DNA from 4 places in the Rummeliibacillus sp. NPDC094406 genome. Region 4 is predicted to be linked to each of the others. Evidence: riboswitches for the same ligand, from Rfam matches in the RefSeq annotation. Region 4 holds a riboswitch; each other region holds the start of a gene.

Region 1 (4,768 bases), on a different contig from region 4:
GATTGAAAGCTGCTGCGACAGAGAAATTCGCTTTTTTTCGTAGTGGTTTTCCTGAAAAGGATATACCTTCATTTAACTTTTTGATGAGTTCCAAAAGTTCCAAGCTTGAAACATCATAGACACTTGTTGCACCTGGAAAATCCCCTACTTTTGTTGGATCACCCGTGACAGCTAAAATATCGTGGATACCCAGCGCGCTTAAGCCCATCAAATGCGATTGTAAGCCAATTAAATTCCGATCACGGCAAGTAATGTGAGCAAGTGGTCGAACATGATGATCTAACTTTAAAATGGCCCCCATTGCCATATTACTTATACGTGGAGAAGCAAGTGAGTTATCCGCCATTGTAACTGCATCAACGCCGGCTTCATATAGAACTTTTGAGCCCTCTATAAATTTCTCAACCTCTAGATGTCTTGGAGTATCTAGCTCTACAATAATAGAGCGCTCTTTTTTTGCCTTTTCATGAAGGGGTTCATAGCTGTTTTTTGCTGCCTCTTTAATCTTGATAACTTCTTTATGTTTGACCACTTTTTGCTGAATTGGTGGTAAATCCGCTAAGCGTTTTTTCACAGCTTCAATGTGCTTTGGTGTCGTACCACAACAACCACCGATTAATCGAACTCCTTGATCTCGCAATAGGACCGCTGAACGGCCAAAGTAGTCTGCTTCTGATTCATAAAAAATTTTCCCATCCTCAACATCTAGTAAACTAGCGTTTGGGTATGCAGAAAGGAATGCCTTTGTTGGGAGTTCAACATCTTCAAAAGCTTGGATTGTGTGGTGAGGACCTAGCCGGCAATTGACGCCAACGATATCTGCACCAATCATTTCTAATTGATGAAGGGCATCATTTAATAGCAAGCCATTTTGTAAAATACCTGGTTCATGCATAGATACTTGAGAAATAATCGGTATATCCGTTATTTTACGTAAATGCTTCACAGCTGCAGTTAATTCTTCAAAGTCATAATAGGTCTCTAGCAACAGACCGTCTGGATCACCAGCGAGCAAGTATCCTGCCTGCTCATCCAATGACTGAATGATTTCTTCTAATGTCGCATCACTTTTACGTACTCCGCGAATGCCTCCAATAGTTCCTAGTACAAACTGTCCCTCTTTTGAAGCAACTTTTTTAGCAATTTGAATGGCACTTTCGTTTAATACCTTTGCCGAATTTTCTAAACCATACCGCTCAAGCTTGATGGCATTCGCAGTATAAGTATTTGTTTGAATAATATCTGCTCCAGCATCAATGTATTGTTGATGTATATTTTCGATAACTTCAGGCTTTTTGACATTTAACTCCTCATAGCAATAATCAATTCCATACGAATATAATAATGTCCCCATTGCACCATCAGCTGTTAATACTTGCGATTGAAGTTTTTCTAAAAATCCCATACAGTCCATCCTTTCTATTTCTAAGTAGCCCGATTCGGTTAAAAATAAATGCTATTTAATAATACTGTTGGTATTCCATCCGTTTTGCTACAGGCAGACGCTTTCCGCTGGAATCGCCGCCTTTCGCTCATGTAAGATGCATTAAAAAAACCAACAATAGCCTATAACATAGTCAAATAAAAAACCCTTCTTACAAAAAAAATAAGAAGGGTTTCGTTTCATGATATATGTTCCTTCTTATCTACAGGATTACTCCTCTGGAATTAGCACCTGACCATTCGGCTGGTTGCTGAAGCGTCATCGGGCCAGTCCCTCGGCTTCTCTTGATAAGAATCACTATTAAATTGTTAGAATAATTAAAAGAATCATACTCCTTTACAGAGTTTGCGTCAAGCCAATATAAGAAAATAGTTTGAAAACTTTTTCAATAAAATCTTATAATCAAAACAAAAAACGAAATTCATATGAATTTCGTTTTTTTATTATTAGGCTCTATTTATCTTTTTTGAAGTACCATGGCATAGGCTCCTGCGGGAAAGCGAGGCCGCTTTCACGTTTATCAACAGAGTAATTCAACTTAACATAGGCTATTATTAAAATGAGTTCTAAAATTATTTACTTATCTTAAAATAGTTTTTGTTGTCTGAATAGGGGAGTTTTTTAATGAACATTCCACGAACAATCATGCGTTTCTCACCATTATAGTTGCAAGTTACAAGTGTAATTAGCTTTTCATCTGCTTGGTCTTGAATTACTTCAACTTGTGTTGGCTTAACGATAAACATATCTGAAATTTTATATTCATATATATTTTTGAAATCCGTTATATATATCTTCATACCTTTTTTTGCTCTTGTTAATGGGCTGAACAGTGTTTTATCGTTGTTCATATTATGTCCTGCTAAAGCGTAGTTACCCTGCCCCATCGTTTGATCTGCTTTCATCGTTCCTGCACCGATTGTTAAGTTTACATTTGAAATACCATAGACAATCGGAAGTTGCATAGTAATATCTGGTACACTTATTGCACCAATTGCATGGACATCTTTCTTTTTGGTTTGTGCATTGATCACATCTTGTAAACTAATATTCTTCACTTCATTAAAATCGAAAGTTGTATCAGTGGCTACTTTGGCTTTTTCAATACTAGACTTTTGAATGGTTTCATCAGACATATTGGCAACAAGATAGCCCATTATTGGTTTTTGAAAAATTAATACGAGTCCAGCAAATAGAAATAAAATACCTAGTACTAGACTTAATTTTCTCATCATCTTATTAACCTCTTTCATATTCTCTTGTCTTCTCATATTACATAGCTACAACTGTTTTTACAAATTTAAAACCAAGAGAAGCAGATTCCCCCTCTTGGTTAATTAGATTTTTCATTATGAAATTGATTCAGATTGCGCAAGTATTAATAATTCAGCACTATTTTAGTTGCTTTATAATTTTCTCTGCTGTATCTTGACCATTTTGAATACAGTTACCAATACCAACGCCATAGTATGAGCAACCTGCTAAAATAAGATTTGGATACTTTTCCTCTAGTTGTTGATTTAGAGATTTTACTATATCAGCATGTCCCATGCCATAGACCGGCATCAAGTCATTCCATTTGGTTATATTAACAGTAGCTGGTTCCCCATCTACATTCAATGATTTTTTTATATCATCTAATGCGATTGCTGTTAACTCTTCTTCGCTTAGTTTCTGTAACTCATTAAACAATGGATTTGCATTCTTATAGAACATGCGCACCAGTAAATTACCTGATTTAGATGTATGTTTCCATTTCCGACTCGTCCATGTGCAAGCATTACATTTCACATCACTATTTTCAGAAACAATATAGCCTGTGCCATCTGCTGGTAAGTTTTCATCAGGTATATTAAATCCTACATAGATGGTAATAATAGATGCGTTATGAATTGTATTTAGTTCTTCTTCGACTGCTTCGTCTTCTAAAATGTTACTCGTCACAGCATGAGGAGTTGATAGCACAACAAAATCAGCTGTAATATCTTCATGGTTATCAAATGAGCAAATGAATTGATCGCCCTGCTTTGCTACATTTGTTGTTGCTACACCTTTAATAATCTCTACATCTGTCAATGTTTCTTCTAAACGATCAATTAGTTGCGATAAGCCATTTCTAAAAGAAATGAATTTTTTATCTGCTGATTTTTGGAATTGCTTTCGATTGGCTCCGAAACCTTTAATAATACTGCCATATTGTTCTTTATAATCAAGTAAATATGGTAATGTAGACGCCATCGTTAATTTGTATAGATCACCTGAATAAACACCTGATAGCACAGGGGCAATTTGTTTTTCAACTATCTCTTTGCCTAAGAAATATTCAAGAAAATCACCTATCGAACTTTCTTTAGTAAAGTGGTCATTTGGTAAGTCTAAATCTTTTAATGCTTCTTGTTTTCCTTGCGATGATACAAGTGTACTGCTATTTAGTGATTCAATACTTGTTGGAATACCAAATACGCTATCTACTGGAATCGCATGCAACGTATTATTTGTATATATATAAGAAATGCCTGTACCGTTGTAAACTAGGTCATCTTCTAGGCCTAACTCTTGAACGAGTGGCATAACACTTTTATGTCGTGCCACAATCGAATCAGCTCCTGTTTCCAGGATAAATCCGCTTTCGTATGCTGAGTGGATTTTACCACCGAGAAATTCATTTTTTTCAACTAGTACAAGTTGTATATCTAAATTTTTTCCATTTTTTTGTTTTTGTAAATAGTGCATGGTGCAAAGGCCTGTAATACCTCCACCAATCACAACAACTGTTTTCAAGTTGCTCATCTCCTTCGTTATTACGAACAATAGGTTTTTGTCATGTTCTAGTATAAACTTTCAAAGAAATGGATGTCATGATTTTGGTCACATCTGTTATTAGAATCCACGCAATTTATTTAATTATAGTAACAACTTCGTCAAATTTACTGTATTGCCCTTAAATAAGGAGCTATTATTTGTAGAAATTATTTTGATATCTTATTATTTTTCTTATATAAAGGTAAAACATTCTATTTTACTCTAATTGATGGTGAGGATGATGTTATGGATTTATTGATGATTGTTTTATTGTTAATAGGTTGTTTACTTTTTTCAAATATTATAAGTCACTACATACCTTCAATTCCGACAGCTCTGATTCAAATTGCCTTAGGAATTATTATTGCACTTGTATTTAGTGATGTTTCTTTAGAACTCGAAACAGAATGGTTCCTATTATTATTTGTAGCACCTCTTTTATATAATGATGGGCGAAATTTCCCACGCGATGAGTTATGGAATATGCGAATGCCTATTTTAGGAAACGCCATTATTTTAGTA
Region 2 (4,768 bases), on a different contig from region 4:
ATGAAAAAGGTCTTATTCAATTTTCTAAATCAAGTGAAGTTCTTAATTATAAAGGCAAGTCATCGAAAAAAATCTTAAATGGAAAGTTCAATGATTTCTTATCAATCTATAACTCAACAACTTCTGTATACTATGCACAATCAAACCGACATTTAGATATTATGCCCGAAGTTGATTTAGGTTCTGATTTTGATCCTACATCACGAGATTGGTATAAAAATGCTTTCAATAATCCAGATCAAGTATATTGGACTGCTCCTTATATTGATCAAGCAACAAAGGAATATACGATTTCTGCTGCAAAAGCTGTGGTGAAAGATGGCGAAGTTATTGGTGTAGTAGGGACTGATATTTTGTTATCAAACTTATCTAAAGAAATTTCTAAAAGGGAACTTGGGTTTAATGGTTATCCAGTGATTATCGGTAACAATGGTACAGCAATTGTACATCCGACAAAATCTGGTCAAGATTTGTCTAAATATTCATATGTCAAAAAAATATTTGATAGCAGTAAAGAAAAAGGCGTTGTATATGATGACGAAGAAGGTAAATCGTACATAACTATTTACAATACTTTACCTAACTTAAAGTGGAAAATTGGGGCTGTTTATGATGAAGGGCAAATTCACAAAACAGCTACAGATATCCGAAATATCTTTGTTATTGTATCAATTATTCTATTAGCTATCCTTTTTGCTGCACTAGTAGTAGTTATTGCCAAAATTACAAAACCAATAGGTGTATTAAGAAAGTTAATGGATCAAGTTGCAAACGGTGATTTAACCGTTCGCTCAAGATACAAAGGCAATGATGAAGTAGGTCAGCTGTCTGAAGATTTCAACAAAATGACAGAAAATATGAGTTCAATTATACGAGTTGTAAAAGATTCATCTTTTGAAGTGAATGATAACTCGATCAGATTAAACGCTTTAGCTGAGGAGACCAATGCTTCAAGTGAAGAAGTTACAGCTGCTATAGGTGAAATTGCTGAAGGTGCAAGTAATTCTGCGGGTCGTGCAGAAACTGCGGGCGAACATGCAAATTCGTTAAGCATCCAAATTAATGATATTCACGAAAAATCTATTGGCATGAAGGTTATCGCAGAAGAAGCGCAACAAGTAAATAAAGGCGGCCAAAAGCAAATAAATAAATTACAATCCACATTCGCTGAGTCGGAAAATAGTATGTCAGAAATGGCAAAGGTAATTTTAGCTTTGGAAAGTAAAATCAACTCAATAAATAGTGTTATGCAAACAATAATGGATATTTCAAATCAAACAAATTTATTGGCTCTTAATGCTAGTATTGAAGCAGCAAGAGCAGGAGAACACGGAAAAGGCTTTGCTGTCGTAGCAGAAGAAGTTCGAAAATTAGCAAAGCAATCAGCAACGGCAACTGAAGAGGTTCGAGAAACTGTCAATGCATTACAATTAGAATCAAAACTAGTAACAGATCAAATGTTAGCAACCAAAAAAACTTTCCATACACAAAATGAAGTGGTAGAAATCACAAGTGAAACTTTTGGTAATATTTCGAATCTAGTTCTTCGTCTTGAAGAATCAATCTCTGAAGTTTCTAAAGATGTATTGGAAGTAACGAATTTTAAAGATGAAGTAGTTGATATTATTCAACTAATGGCAGCAACTTCTGAAGAAACAGCAGCAGCATGTGAAGAAGTAAGCGCCTCTTCAACAGAACAACTAAATGCGATCGAATCGATTTCTGTATCTGCTGAAAACTTAACTCAATTAAGTGAAAATCTTTCAAAAGCCGTTAAAAAATTTAATATAGATTAATACATTAATAAAAAGGTTATTAAAATTGACTTGAAAACCCAAATGTTTAAGTCTAACATTTGGGTTTATTACTTAAATTGTGTGTGAAATCTCAATACCTATAAAATTAATGTGTTTGGTAACCTTTATAAATCAACGTTTATTTTTGAAATTTAATTTTCAGAAAAGTTTGCATTAATAATGTTAACATGTTAGGATTACATTAATTACATAACTCTTATCAAGAGAAGCTGAGGGAAATGGCCCGACGAAGCTTCAGCAACCTCTGCATTGCAGAAAGGTGCTAAGTCCTACAAGACATTCGTCTTGGAAGATAAGAAAAAGAAGCCCAGATTTTAAACCTCTTTTCTTATCATAGAAAAGAGGTTTTTATTTTATTATGAAAAGGAGTGTTCACGAATGCCAATTAATATTCCAAAAGATCTACCTGCCACAGAACTTTTAAAGAAAGAAAAAATCTTCGTAATGGATGAGGATCGTTCAAATAGCCAAAATATACGTCCTTTAAATATTGCAATCTTAAATTTAATGCCTCAAAAAGAGAAAACAGAATTACAGCTTCTTAGATTACTAGGAAACACACCTTTACAAACAAATGTTACGTTTTTAAACACTGCAACACATGAATCAAAAAATGTTAGCAAATCTCATTTAGAAACATTCTACACAACTTATGAAGAAGTAAAACATCGAAGATTTGATGGTCTTATTATTACCGGGGCACCAATCGAACTAATGGAATTTGAAGACGTCGACTTTTGGGATGAGATTCAAGCGATAATGGATTGGTCAAAATCAAATGTTACCTCCGTATTGCATATCTGTTGGGGGGCACAAGCAGCGCTTTATCATCACTTTGGAATTGGAAAGTTTCCATTACCAGAAAAATGTTCGGGAATTTATCAACATACTGTGAATGATTCAACAATCAAATTGTTAAGAGGTTTTAATGATGTATTTACAGCACCCCATTCACGGAACACTTCCGTTTCGCTTGAAGAAGTTGAAGCACATCCAGATTTAACTGTATTATCAGCTTCAGATGAAGCAGGGCTATTTATGGCCATTTCAAACGATGAAAAATTAATAATGGTGACTGGACATTTAGAATATGATGCAGACACATTGAAGGAAGAATACGAACGAGATGTTGCAAAGGGTTTAGATATTGCCGTTCCAGAACATTACTTCCCGAATGATGATCCTACAAAAACACCATTAAATATATGGCGTTCACATACACATCTATTATTTTCAAATTGGTTAAACTACTATGTTTACCAAGAAACACCATATGAATGGGAATAATGAATTCATTAATAGTTATAGTAGCCATGTGGATTCATAATTTAGAAAGTTGAACATTGTATCAAAAGAGTTTATACATCAAGCGTGTAGATTAGTATAAAGTAGGAAGAATATTCTTCTGAAATCTAACTTTCAAGGTGCTTGAATTTCATTGTTTATTGATTGTAGCGGAGGATTGCTCGACTCCCGCGGGAAAAGCGTGGTAGCTGAGACCCTGCACGTAGCGTAGCGAAGGAAGCGGCTCAGCGCACGCCCGCAGGAAAGCGAGCAATCCGTAGCGGAAATCGGTTGATCATACATTTTTTATAGGGAAATCTGGATAATCATCAAGCGTGTTTTTAAATTAAATTTTTGATAAAAATCCAAAGAATTCTGTTCAATTTGCTACAAAATAATAGTTTACCGCTGAGTAGAATTCAATATCTTTCAGCGGTTTTTCATGCCCAATTACATAAGTATCTATGATGATTTGCTATAATAGTTGTAATGGATGTAAGAAATGAGGAAATCATTATGTTTAAAACAATTGGTGTTTTAGCACATGTTGACGCAGGGAAAACTACTTTTTCTGAACAATTGCTCTATCATACAAATAGTATAAAAGAACGTGGACGTGTCGATCACAAAGATGCATTTTTAGATAATCATGCAATAGAACGAGAACGAGGGATTACCGTTTTTGCTGAGCAAGGTCGTATCGTAATCGGGGATGATACATATACAATTATCGATACACCAGGGCATGTCGATTTTTCTCCTGAAATGGAAAGAGCGATTCAAATATTGGATTACGCAATCGTTGTTGTCAGTGCAGTGGATGGTGTCGAGGGCCATACAGAAACAGTTTGGCAACTTCTTAGAAAATATAATATTCCTACTTTTATTTTTATCAATAAAACTGATCGTGAGGGTGCGAATGTTGCTGGAGTAATTGAAGAAATGCAGCAGGAATTATCACAGAACATTATTTCTATTACAAATCAACTAGCGGACCATTCGATTTCAGATCAAATACTTGAATTTATTGCTGAAAGAGATGAAGAACTATTCGAAAAATATATGGAACAAGATATAAATAATCAACAGTTTCTTCAAAAATTTCAACAGTTAATTATAAAAGGAGAGGTATTCCCCTGTGCTGAAGGCTCAGCATTAAAAGATATTGGGGTCATTGAATTTTTTGAGCAGATTATGACTCTAACTCAAACGAATTTTAATAGTGAAGCTCCTTTTACTGCAAAAGTTTTTAAGATTCGGCATGATGATAAAAAACAGAGATTTACATTTATGAAGGCTATGACAGGAAAGTTAAAGGTTCGTGATGAACTACATTTTGGTGAGATTTCTGAAAAAGTAACAGAGATTCGCCTATATAATGGGGAACAATATGAGGTTGTGAAAGAAGTAACAGCTGGAGAAATTTTTGCAGTAACAGGCATCACTCAAGCCACAATTGGAGATGTAATCGGAGGAACTGATCCTGAAATTAAACAAATCTTTGAACTCGTACCTACATTACAATCCAAAGTGGTCAATGATGGAACTGAACATATAAAAGATGTATTAGCTAATTTCAGACTACTGGATGCTGAAGACCCTTCACTGCATGTTTTATGGAGCGAGAAATTCCAAGAAATTCATGTCCATGTTATGGGTGTTATTCA
Region 3 (4,768 bases), on a different contig from region 4:
AATATTTCCCTCCAATTGATAATTAAAAGTGCTAAGTCCATGTACTATACATTTGAATTAGATATCGCTAGAATAGAAGAAAATGAATTTTCTGAATTTAAAAATGATTTAGTGAAAATAGTATAACCTTTTTAAGAAAATGTCTATAGGTGGTGCAAAAATGAAGATAGGATGTATTCAATTAAACGTAGCTTTTGGAGATGTTGAAAAAAATTTTACAAGGGCAGAAGCGTTTATTCGAGAAGCGGCTAGTAAAGGAGCAGAGCTCGTTATTTTACCTGAAATGTGGAATACGGGCTATGCATTAGAAAAATTAGAGGAATTAGCAGATGTGAATGGTGAGAGAACGAAGAAATTCCTTCAAGCATTAGCTTCAGAGCTACATATTCATATTGTAGGTGGTTCAGTAGCAACGAAAAAAGTAGACGGATTCTTCAATACAATGTATACAGTGAATCTCCATGGCGAAATAGTTGGCGAGTATGACAAAGCACATTTATTCCGCTTAATGGATGAACACTTACATCTATCTGCGGGTGAGGGGCAAAATAATTTTGAATTGGGAGATTTGCAAGCTGCTGGAGTGATTTGTTATGATATTCGTTTCCCAGAATGGCTTCGTCTTCATGCGTTAAACGGCGCGAAAGTTATATTTGTATCGGCCCAATGGCCAACCCCGAGAATCGATCACTGGAAAGTATTATTGCAGGCACGTGCCATTGAGAATCAATGCTTCATAGTTGCAATTAACCGTATTAGCAATAAAGTAGAAAACTTTAATGGTCAATCAATGGTGATTGAACCATGGGGCGAAGTACTGTGGACAGGTAACGAAGATGAAGAACTTTCCATAGTCGATGTTGATTTCTCGAAAGTGGATGAGGTACGTAAGAAGATTCCAGTGTATGATGATCGACGTCCAGAATTGTATAAGGATATTTTGAAATAAATTCATTGACCCATTTTACTATATCTTAGTAGAGTGGGTTTTTATTTTTAATGAAGTCACATCAAGAAAGAAGATAAAGATTCCTAAATTGGAGACGTCAATTTCACAGGACGTAGATACAATTTAAAATTTCGTGGATTGATTTCCTAAAAACGTAGATAGCCCCTATAAAAATCTCCATCATAGCAATAAAGCCATTCTAAAAACCTTCTCAAAGCAACATATATATAACATAGGTCATATAAAAAATTACTTCACAGGATACTTATAACAAAAACATTGTCGTTTATTGGTAAAGTACGACTTCCTACTTGTCATCTCACTTATCTCATTTTAAAATAAGAACAAATGTTCCTTATGGAGGTGTGCTGTGCTGTATGAAAATCTGCCGAGAAGGTCGGTTATGTGTGTAGATATGCGATGTTTTTATGCTAGCTGTATGGCATCGTGGGCTCATTTAGATGTTGAAAAAGAGGCGATTGCAGTTGTAGGAAACTTTCAGCAAAAAGGGAGTATTGTTCTAGCTGCTTCTCCAATTATGAAGCAACGATTTCAAGTGAAAACAGGAACACGACTATATGAAATACCGAAGCATCCAGATATTCATTTATTTGAACCGAAGATGGAATATTTTGTTCGTATGTCGGTTGAAATTACCAAGCTATTGAATAGTTATGTACCGAAGGAAGCTATTCATGTATATAGCATTGACGAAAGTTTTGTCGACCTTACTGGTACCGAAAAACTGTGGGGAGATCCAGTAGAAACAGCACACCAAATTCAAGATGAACTTTATCGACAATTTGAAATTACAAGTACAGTTGGCATGGGACCGAATATGCTGTTAGCAAAACTTGCACTCGATTTAGATGCGAAAAAAACAGGCTTTGCCAAATGGGATTATGAAGACGTGGAAAAAAAACTGTGGCCAGTTACACCTTTATCGAAGATGTGGGGAATTGGACATCGAACAGAACGAACGCTTAATAATATGGGGATTTTCTCTGTTGGTGATTTAGCTCATGCTGATTTAGCAACACTCGAAAAGCATTTCGGTATTATGGGCAATCAGCTATACTATCATGCTCGGGGCGTCGATTTATCAAAAGTAGGTGAAGCACCACTGATAGAAGGTCAAATTAGTTATGGAAAAAGTCAAATATTGATGCGAGATTACAACACCAAAAAGGAAGTGTTAGCGGTTCTTCTTGAAATGTGTGAGGATGTGGCAAGAAGAGCACGGGAAGCTTATAAAGTAGGACGTACCATTACACTGGGAATTTCTTATAGCAAAAATGCCTTTGGAGGAGGTTTCCAACGTTCGCGCACAATTGATGAAGCAACCAACGATACAATGGTCATTTATCGTGTTTGCCAACAAATATTAAATGAACAATACAATGAACGTCCTGTACGGCAAATTAGTATCAGTATTACAAAACTAGAATCAGAAAATTCCATGCAGCTCAGCTTTTTTGATGCAACTCGTTGGAGGCGTCGTAAACTTGGTGCCACGATGGACCAGCTTCGCACTAACTATGGTTCTTCAGCAGTATTACGGGCTGTATCTTATACAGACGCAGGCACGGCGATTAAGCGCTCCAAATTACTCGGCGGACATAAAAAATAGAAACTGTATATTTATGCATCTGGAAAACAAACGGATTATGCATCTAAGTGAATGTAATATGCAAAAAGGGAAGTTAGTGTGGATAACTCAGCTGTGGATAACTGAAAACAGGGGAAAGATCTTTAGCATAGGCTCTGTTATAGGATATTGTTGATTATTTAATGAATCTTACTAGAACGGAAAGCGTCCACGATGAAAGCAAAACTGATGAAATATCAACAGTATTGTTAAACAAAGCCTTAGCATAAAATTATGCAGACCAAATGAATTTGTAAAGGAGATATCAGCTTGATACGTGATCGAGGGAATATAAAGTGGACTGCGATGATGCTACCAGAACATGTGCAAAGGCTAAGAATTTGGCAACAGGAGACACAGCAGATTGCAAAACCTGCATTTGATGAATGGACATTGCAAGCATTAGAAGAAGAACTAATGCAAGCTTATTACGGCAAGAAAGAAGTATTACTAGAAGTTTGGCATCAGCGAGCAAGTACTCAAAATAGAGGTGTCATTACGGAACTCAAAGGCGAAGAAAAAAAGCTTTGTTTATACGACACCACACAACGTACAAATAATTGGATTGATGTAGAAGTCATTCTCCATATAAAGGTTCTTGCATAAAATGAAAAATAAAGATATTTTAAAATAGTTGATTTTTTCTAAAAATTCATTGACAAATGACGTAAAAGGAAATAATATGATTATCATAAACTTACAACTTAATAAATGGAATTTATCAAGAGCGACTGAGGGATAGGCCCTGTGAAGTCCAGCAACCCCCGTTAGGGAAGGTGCTAATTCCTACAGAATTTAATTCTGAAAGATAAATGAACGTCGATTATAAGATACATCTTTCAGTTGAGAGATGTATCTTTTTTAGTAAAAATACATAGTTTGTCGATAGGAATAATTGAATTTTTTTGCAATAGTAATTTAACGAGGAATAGAGGGATGTATATGCTGGAAATACAAAATGTATCGAAAGTTTACAAAGTAAAAAGGAAAACGGTAACCGGTGTAGATCATGTTTCTTTGACAATTGGAGATGGAGAGATATTTGGTATTGTTGGTTACTCTGGGGCAGGAAAAAGTTCCTTATTACGCTGTATTAATTTATTGGAACAACCAACGGATGGTCGGATATTAATTGATGGACAAGATTTAACAAAGTTAAAAGGCGAACAGCTTCGCCAAGCACGTTTGAAAATCGGTATGATCTTCCAGCATTTTTATTTAATTAGCCAAAAAACAGTTGGAGAAAATATTGAATTTGCATTGAAAGCTGCGAAAACACCGAAGGAAGAACGAAATAAACGAGTTGAAGAATTACTTAATATGGTGGGGTTGGCAGATAAAAAAGATGTATTTCCAGCGCAGCTAAGTGGAGGGCAAAAGCAACGTGTAGGTATCGCAAGAGCGCTAGCAAATAACCCTTCAGTATTACTTTGTGATGAGGCCACATCAGCACTTGATCCAACGACAACAACATCCATTTTACGATTATTGAAGAAAATTAATCGTGAGCTGGGCATTACGATTATTCTTATAACGCATGAAATGGATGTTGTGAAAGAAATTTGTGATCGTATGGCCATTATGCAGGACGGTAAAGTGATTGAAGAAGGCTCTGTTTATGACATCTTCGCAAATCCAGAAAAGCCATTAACACAAGAATTCATTAGCAGTGTTGTATCATTTGACATTCCACAGGTGATTATACAAAACGTCAAAGGGCAGGTTGTAAAGATCTTGTTCAAGGGTGATGTAGCAGGTGAGGGCGTTATTTCAGATATGCTTCAGCAATTCGAGGTACAAGGGAACTTCCTTCATGGCACAATCGAATATATTCAAGAAAGACCGCTTGGCATTTTCCTCATGGAGCTGAACGGACGAGTAGAAGATATAAACCGTTCGATTTCCTATATGGAAAGTCGAGGAGTAACAGTGGAGGTGTTAGACTATGTTATTTGATCCAAGTCATTTTGCTGAAATGTTACCAGATATTTGGAAAGCGTTTGGTCAAACACTTCAAATGGTGGGAATTTCTTTAGCGATTGCATTAATCATTGGTTTGCCACTCGGATTATTATTATTCATTACAAGTAAAGGATTATTTTCTACCAGCAAGCCAGGGTTACTGGGTAATCGGTTCGTTAATATAGTTGTTGGTTTTATCGTCAACCTCA
Region 4 (4,768 bases):
TAAATTCCCTAAACCACCTGCACCAATTACACCCGCCATAGCCGTGTAACCGACTAATGCTACAGCTGTTACGGTAATACCTGAAATTAACGCTGGTAATGACTCTGGAATTAAAACCTTCCAAATGATTGTCCAAGTTTTAGCACCCATAGAACGTGCCGCTTCAATAACACCTTTATCAATTTCGCGTAAAGCAATCAGAACCATTCGAGCATAGAATGGAGCAGCACCGATTATTAATGCTGGCAATGCTGCGTTTGCCCCACGAATAGAACCTAACAAAAATTCTGTAAATGGAATTAAAAGAATAACTAAAATGATAAATGGAATTGATCGGAAAATATTCACAACGGAGCCTGTTAATAAGTTAACAAGTTTATTGGCCCAAAGTTGTGTTGGACTTGTAAGGAATAACAAGATTCCTAGTAATAATCCAATGATAAATGTAAGAGCTGTTGAAACAGTTGTCATATAGATTGTTTCTCTGGTTGCTTCCCACATTAGTTCCCAATCTACATTCGGAAAGAGATCATTAAGCATTCTTGATCACCTCCGTTTTAATACCTTGCTCATCTAAAAATTGCACAGCCTTTGCAACATTTTCATCGCTTCCTTTAATTCGAACAATTAATGTACCGTATGGACCGCTTTTTGTAGGGGAGATATTCCCGTGAACGATATTAATATCTACACCAAACTGTCGAATGAGATGCGAAATGACAGGTTGTTCTGTTTTTGAACCGACAAAGAATAATTTAATTAGTTGATCATTTGGATAATTGTCAATCATCTGAGAAATCGACTCCTTATGACCCGCTGTTTCTGTCACTTGAGAAACGAATTTCTTCGTAACATCTGCTTTAGGAGATTGGAAAACTTCTAAAACATTACCTTGTTCTACTATTTTCCCAGATTCCATCACTGCAACGCGGTGACAAATTTTGCGAATTACATGCATTTCATGGGTAATTAAAACGATTGTTAGTCCAAGTTTTTCATTGATACTAACAAGTAAATCTAAAATGGCATCCGTTGTTTCGGGATCAAGCGCTGAAGTCGCTTCATCACAAAGTAACACTTCTGGGTTATTCGCTAATGCACGAGCAATCCCTACTCGTTGTTTTTGACCGCCTGAAAGTTGTGAAGGATACGCTTTTTCTCGTCCTCTCAAACCAACTAACTCTATTAATTCAAGCACTCGCTTTTCTCTTTCTGCTTTACTAATACCTGCAATTTCTAGTGGAAAAGCGATATTCTCCTCAACCGTTCTCGACCATAATAAGTTGAAGTGTTGGAATATCATACTGATCTTATGACGAGCATTTCTTAAGCTTTTTCCCTTAATCGCTGAAATATTCTGTCCATTTACTGTAACCGTACCTGATGAAGGTTTTTCTAAACCATTTAGTAAACGGATCATAGTACTTTTACCTGCGCCACTATAACCGATAATGCCAAAAATCTCGCCATCATTTATTGATAAATTAACATCATTAACTGCAGTTAGAGATCCATTAGCGGTCTTGTATTTCTTTACTACATTTTCTAGTTGAATCATTGTCAAAACCACCTTCTATATTAAATTCTATGTCAACTTTTTATAGTACAAATATGCTATAACATGAAGTGGAATCAGCTTCGCTTTCCGTGGGCGAACCGGCGAGCCTCCTCGCTTGTGCTCCTGCATCGCTTCGCTAGCTTCGTCGCAGAGACAATCTCGCTGTGGGGTCTCCCTGGCTCGCTTTCCCGCAGGAGTCTTCACTGATTCCACTTCAACAAATTTGCATAAAAAAATTTTATTATTAAAATTCATGCATTTTGCTAAATTGTGAGAACACCCCAACAAATTGGGTAGAGCCTATTTTCACACCACTACTAATCAACCATAATTGCCTGCAACGAACAAAAGACCCTTCTGCAAGATTCGCAGAAGGGTCTACCGTACAATATACGAAAACCGTTCTCTCATCTTCCAAAGTTAAACTTTGCGTGAATTGGCACCGTGTCACACACTGTGACGGTTGCCGGGCTTCATAGGGCACTTCCCTCCACCTCTCTAAATAAGAGCGACTTAAATATTTATTTAATTTATGTTTGATACTTTACCACTCTATGTGAGTATCGTCAATCCTTTTTATGAAATTTTTCGAATAAATAAGAAACGGATTGAAATGCATAAATCTTATCTCGAATTTTTCCGTCTTCAGCAATCAGTAAACATGGGACGCTTTCAATTTTGTAATCATATGCTATTTGTTCAACATAATTTAAGTTAGCTTTTCCCATTGGAATATCCGGTAATGTCTGATCCACCACTTCCATCATTTTGGAGGCGACCATACATGTACCACACATTGGGGTGTATAAATAAAATGCGCATAATTGCTCACTTTCCTTCATATTCTCCCATTGTTCTATTGTCCATTCTTGCATAAATTGTCATTCCTATTCTATAAGATACACTGGATGAATCTTGAAATCTGCAGCTAATAATATTCTAGCCAAATATTTTCTAGGCGTGGCCTCTACTTGCTTATATAAAGAAAGCGTACGTAAATGACACGCTTCTGGATATTCTTTTTTCATTAAAGCACGTAAACAGTCACCCGAATAATCTTCGTCAAAAAATGCATATAAATCATATTCTTCGTAGGGGTAAATCAGCTCTTCTAATTTACTCGCACTAATTGTCCCATTCGTACAAAGGATTGGAATATTTTCTGCTAATAGGGGTTGGATTTGCAATTTATCTTGCCTGCCTTCAACAATGAGCACTTTGTCAGACATGCCGATTCCTCCTTACAGTTAATCCCGAATTAACGGGCAGTAATACCCCCACTGATGGAAGTTTCACTTTATCCAAATCAAGGCATATATACATAAAAACGCCAACACAAAAGTGTGGCGCTTTTACTAGTATCGTTATTCTTCGATTAGTTCTGCGTATTTTTCAGCTGTAAGTAATTTTTCGATTTGAGAAGCATCAGTAGGTTCAAGAACGACCATCCAAGCTTTCTCATATGGAGATTCGTTAACGAATTCTGGGCTGTCTTCTAATTCTTCGTTGATTTCCACAACTTTACCTGAAATTGGTGCATAAAGTTCTGAAACTGTTTTTACAGATTCAACACTACCAAATGGCTCATCTGCTACTAATTCGTCTCCTACTTGAGGTAGTTCAACGAATACGATATCACCAAGTTCAGATTGTGCAAATTCTGTAATACCAATGCGTACTTTGCCATCTTCTGTTTTAACCCATTCGTGTTCTTCTGAGTAACGTAATTCTGCTGGTATGCTCATCAATTAACCCTCCAAATATGTATTAATATACACTTCAATTTTGACATATTCTTAATATAAAAACAAGTCATTCAATTCTCTTATTTCCACGTATTTTCAAATTCATTTTCTTTAAATCCCAATGTTATTTTTTGACCATCTGTGACAATCGGTCTTTTTATTAACATGCCATCTGAAGCAAGTAAATCTAACTGTTCATCATCAGACATTTCATTTAGGCGATCTTTTAATTGCAGTTCACGGTACTTCATCCCTGATGTATTAAAGAATTTTTTTAATGGTAAACCACTCATTTTCCAATAGTTTGCCAGTTCTTCTTTTGTTGGGGTTTCTTCTACAATATGCTGTAGAGTGAATTCAACGTCATTTTCTTTTAGCCAAGCTTGTGCTTTTCTACAAGTCGTGCATTTTGGATATTGAATTATTTTAATCGTCATCTAAAAGCTCCTTTTAAACTGGATTTCTTTCTCACTCAATTGTAGAGAGTCTTCCGTTTACACGCAAGAAATCCGATCACTATTTATAATGACCGGATATCTCTTTTTTATTCAAATTTTATTCATTAGACAGTATATTTTTCTGAAGCAATAAGTTTTACAGATGCTTGACGCTTTTTCGCAATCAAGTTATATGGAGTGAAGCGTGTAAGTTTGCGTAATGCAGATAACAACATACGTGCATCGTCGCCTTCTACCGAACCAATAATTGTTTCTTTCGCTTCTTTTTCAATTTCCGCAAATGCTTCTTGTACGAAGATTTCTGTATAAAGGACTTTTTGTGCCGATTTATCGAAACCATCACGAGCAATTGCTTTTTCTGTACGTAGAACTACTGACTCCATCGCGAATAATTGATTTGCAATATTAGCAATATTGACTAATATTTCTTGTTCTACTTCTAATTTTGGGCCAAATCGTTGTACAGCAGTTCCAGCTGCAAGTAATGCAATTTTCTTTGCCATTTTCACTAAATATTTTTCTTGTGCTAATGGTTCATCACTAATTTCTTCTGGCATCATCGATAACAATTCCGATTGTAAGCTTTGTGCTTGTTGTAGAAGTGGTAGCTCGCCTTTCATCGCTTTTTTCACGAAAGTACCCGGAACTATTAGACGGTTGATTTCATTTGTTCCTTCGAAAATACGGTTAATACGAGAATCACGATAAATACGTTCTACTTCGTATTCTTGCATATATCCATAACCACCGTGTAATTGTACTGCTTCGTCCGCGATATAATCTAATGTTTCAGAACCAAATACTTTGTTAATAGAGCATTCAATTGCATATTCAGCGATTGATGCTGCAATTGCTTTGCCATCATTTTTGTCTTCTTCACTTAATTGACTCATACGATCTTCAAAGTAGCCAACTGTACGATAGATCAAAGATTCTGAAGCATATAATTTAGAAGCCATTGTCGCTAGTTTTTCTTTTGTTAAATTGAATGATGAAATTGGTGTATT

Evidence for each region. Region 4 has a riboswitch for S-adenosylmethionine ahead of ACIQ4I_RS15555 (methionine ABC transporter ATP-binding protein). Riboswitches for the same ligand answer to the same signal wherever they lie in the genome.
Region 1: another riboswitch for S-adenosylmethionine. It lies ahead of ACIQ4I_RS19875 (bifunctional homocysteine S-methyltransferase/methylenetetrahydrofolate reductase); the one in region 4 lies ahead of ACIQ4I_RS15555 (methionine ABC transporter ATP-binding protein).
Region 2: another riboswitch for S-adenosylmethionine. It lies ahead of metA (homoserine O-acetyltransferase MetA); the one in region 4 lies ahead of ACIQ4I_RS15555 (methionine ABC transporter ATP-binding protein).
Region 3: another riboswitch for S-adenosylmethionine. It lies ahead of ACIQ4I_RS14635 (methionine ABC transporter ATP-binding protein); the one in region 4 lies ahead of ACIQ4I_RS15555 (methionine ABC transporter ATP-binding protein).

Annotation. Positions count from the first base shown of each region.
Region 1 is NZ_JBIWGZ010000011.1:32,933-37,700, forward strand. Features, by position in the region: gene ACIQ4I_RS19875 (bifunctional homocysteine S-methyltransferase/methylenetetrahydrofolate reductase) at 1-1,405, opposite strand, end outside; SAM riboswitch class I at 1,640-1,738, opposite strand; gene ACIQ4I_RS19880 (class A sortase) at 2,017-2,679, opposite strand; gene ACIQ4I_RS19885 (protoporphyrinogen oxidase) at 2,837-4,225, opposite strand; gene ACIQ4I_RS19890 (Na+/H+ antiporter) at 4,493-4,768, shown strand, end outside.
Region 2 is NZ_JBIWGZ010000001.1:234,089-238,856, forward strand. Features, by position in the region: gene ACIQ4I_RS01090 (methyl-accepting chemotaxis protein) at 1-1,796, shown strand, start outside; SAM riboswitch class I at 2,011-2,116, shown strand; gene metA (homoserine O-acetyltransferase MetA) at 2,196-3,104, shown strand; gene ACIQ4I_RS01100 (GTP-binding protein) at 3,618-4,768, shown strand, end outside.
Region 3 is NZ_JBIWGZ010000005.1:173,876-178,643, reverse strand. Features, by position in the region: gene ACIQ4I_RS14650 (carbon-nitrogen family hydrolase) at 161-949, shown strand; gene ACIQ4I_RS14645 (Y-family DNA polymerase) at 1,323-2,579, shown strand; gene ACIQ4I_RS14640 (YolD-like family protein) at 2,868-3,203, shown strand; SAM riboswitch class I at 3,313-3,412, shown strand; gene ACIQ4I_RS14635 (methionine ABC transporter ATP-binding protein) at 3,540-4,553, shown strand; gene ACIQ4I_RS14630 (methionine ABC transporter permease) at 4,543-4,768, shown strand, end outside.
Region 4 is NZ_JBIWGZ010000006.1:65,318-70,085, forward strand. Features, by position in the region: gene ACIQ4I_RS15550 (methionine ABC transporter permease) at 1-540, opposite strand, end outside; gene ACIQ4I_RS15555 (methionine ABC transporter ATP-binding protein) at 533-1,558, opposite strand; SAM riboswitch class I at 1,963-2,067, opposite strand; gene ACIQ4I_RS15560 (thioredoxin family protein) at 2,125-2,433, opposite strand; gene ACIQ4I_RS15565 (toprim domain-containing protein) at 2,446-2,787, opposite strand; gene gcvH (glycine cleavage system protein GcvH) at 2,923-3,303, opposite strand; gene ACIQ4I_RS15575 (arsenate reductase family protein) at 3,384-3,740, opposite strand; gene ACIQ4I_RS15580 (acyl-CoA dehydrogenase family protein) at 3,866-4,768, opposite strand, start outside.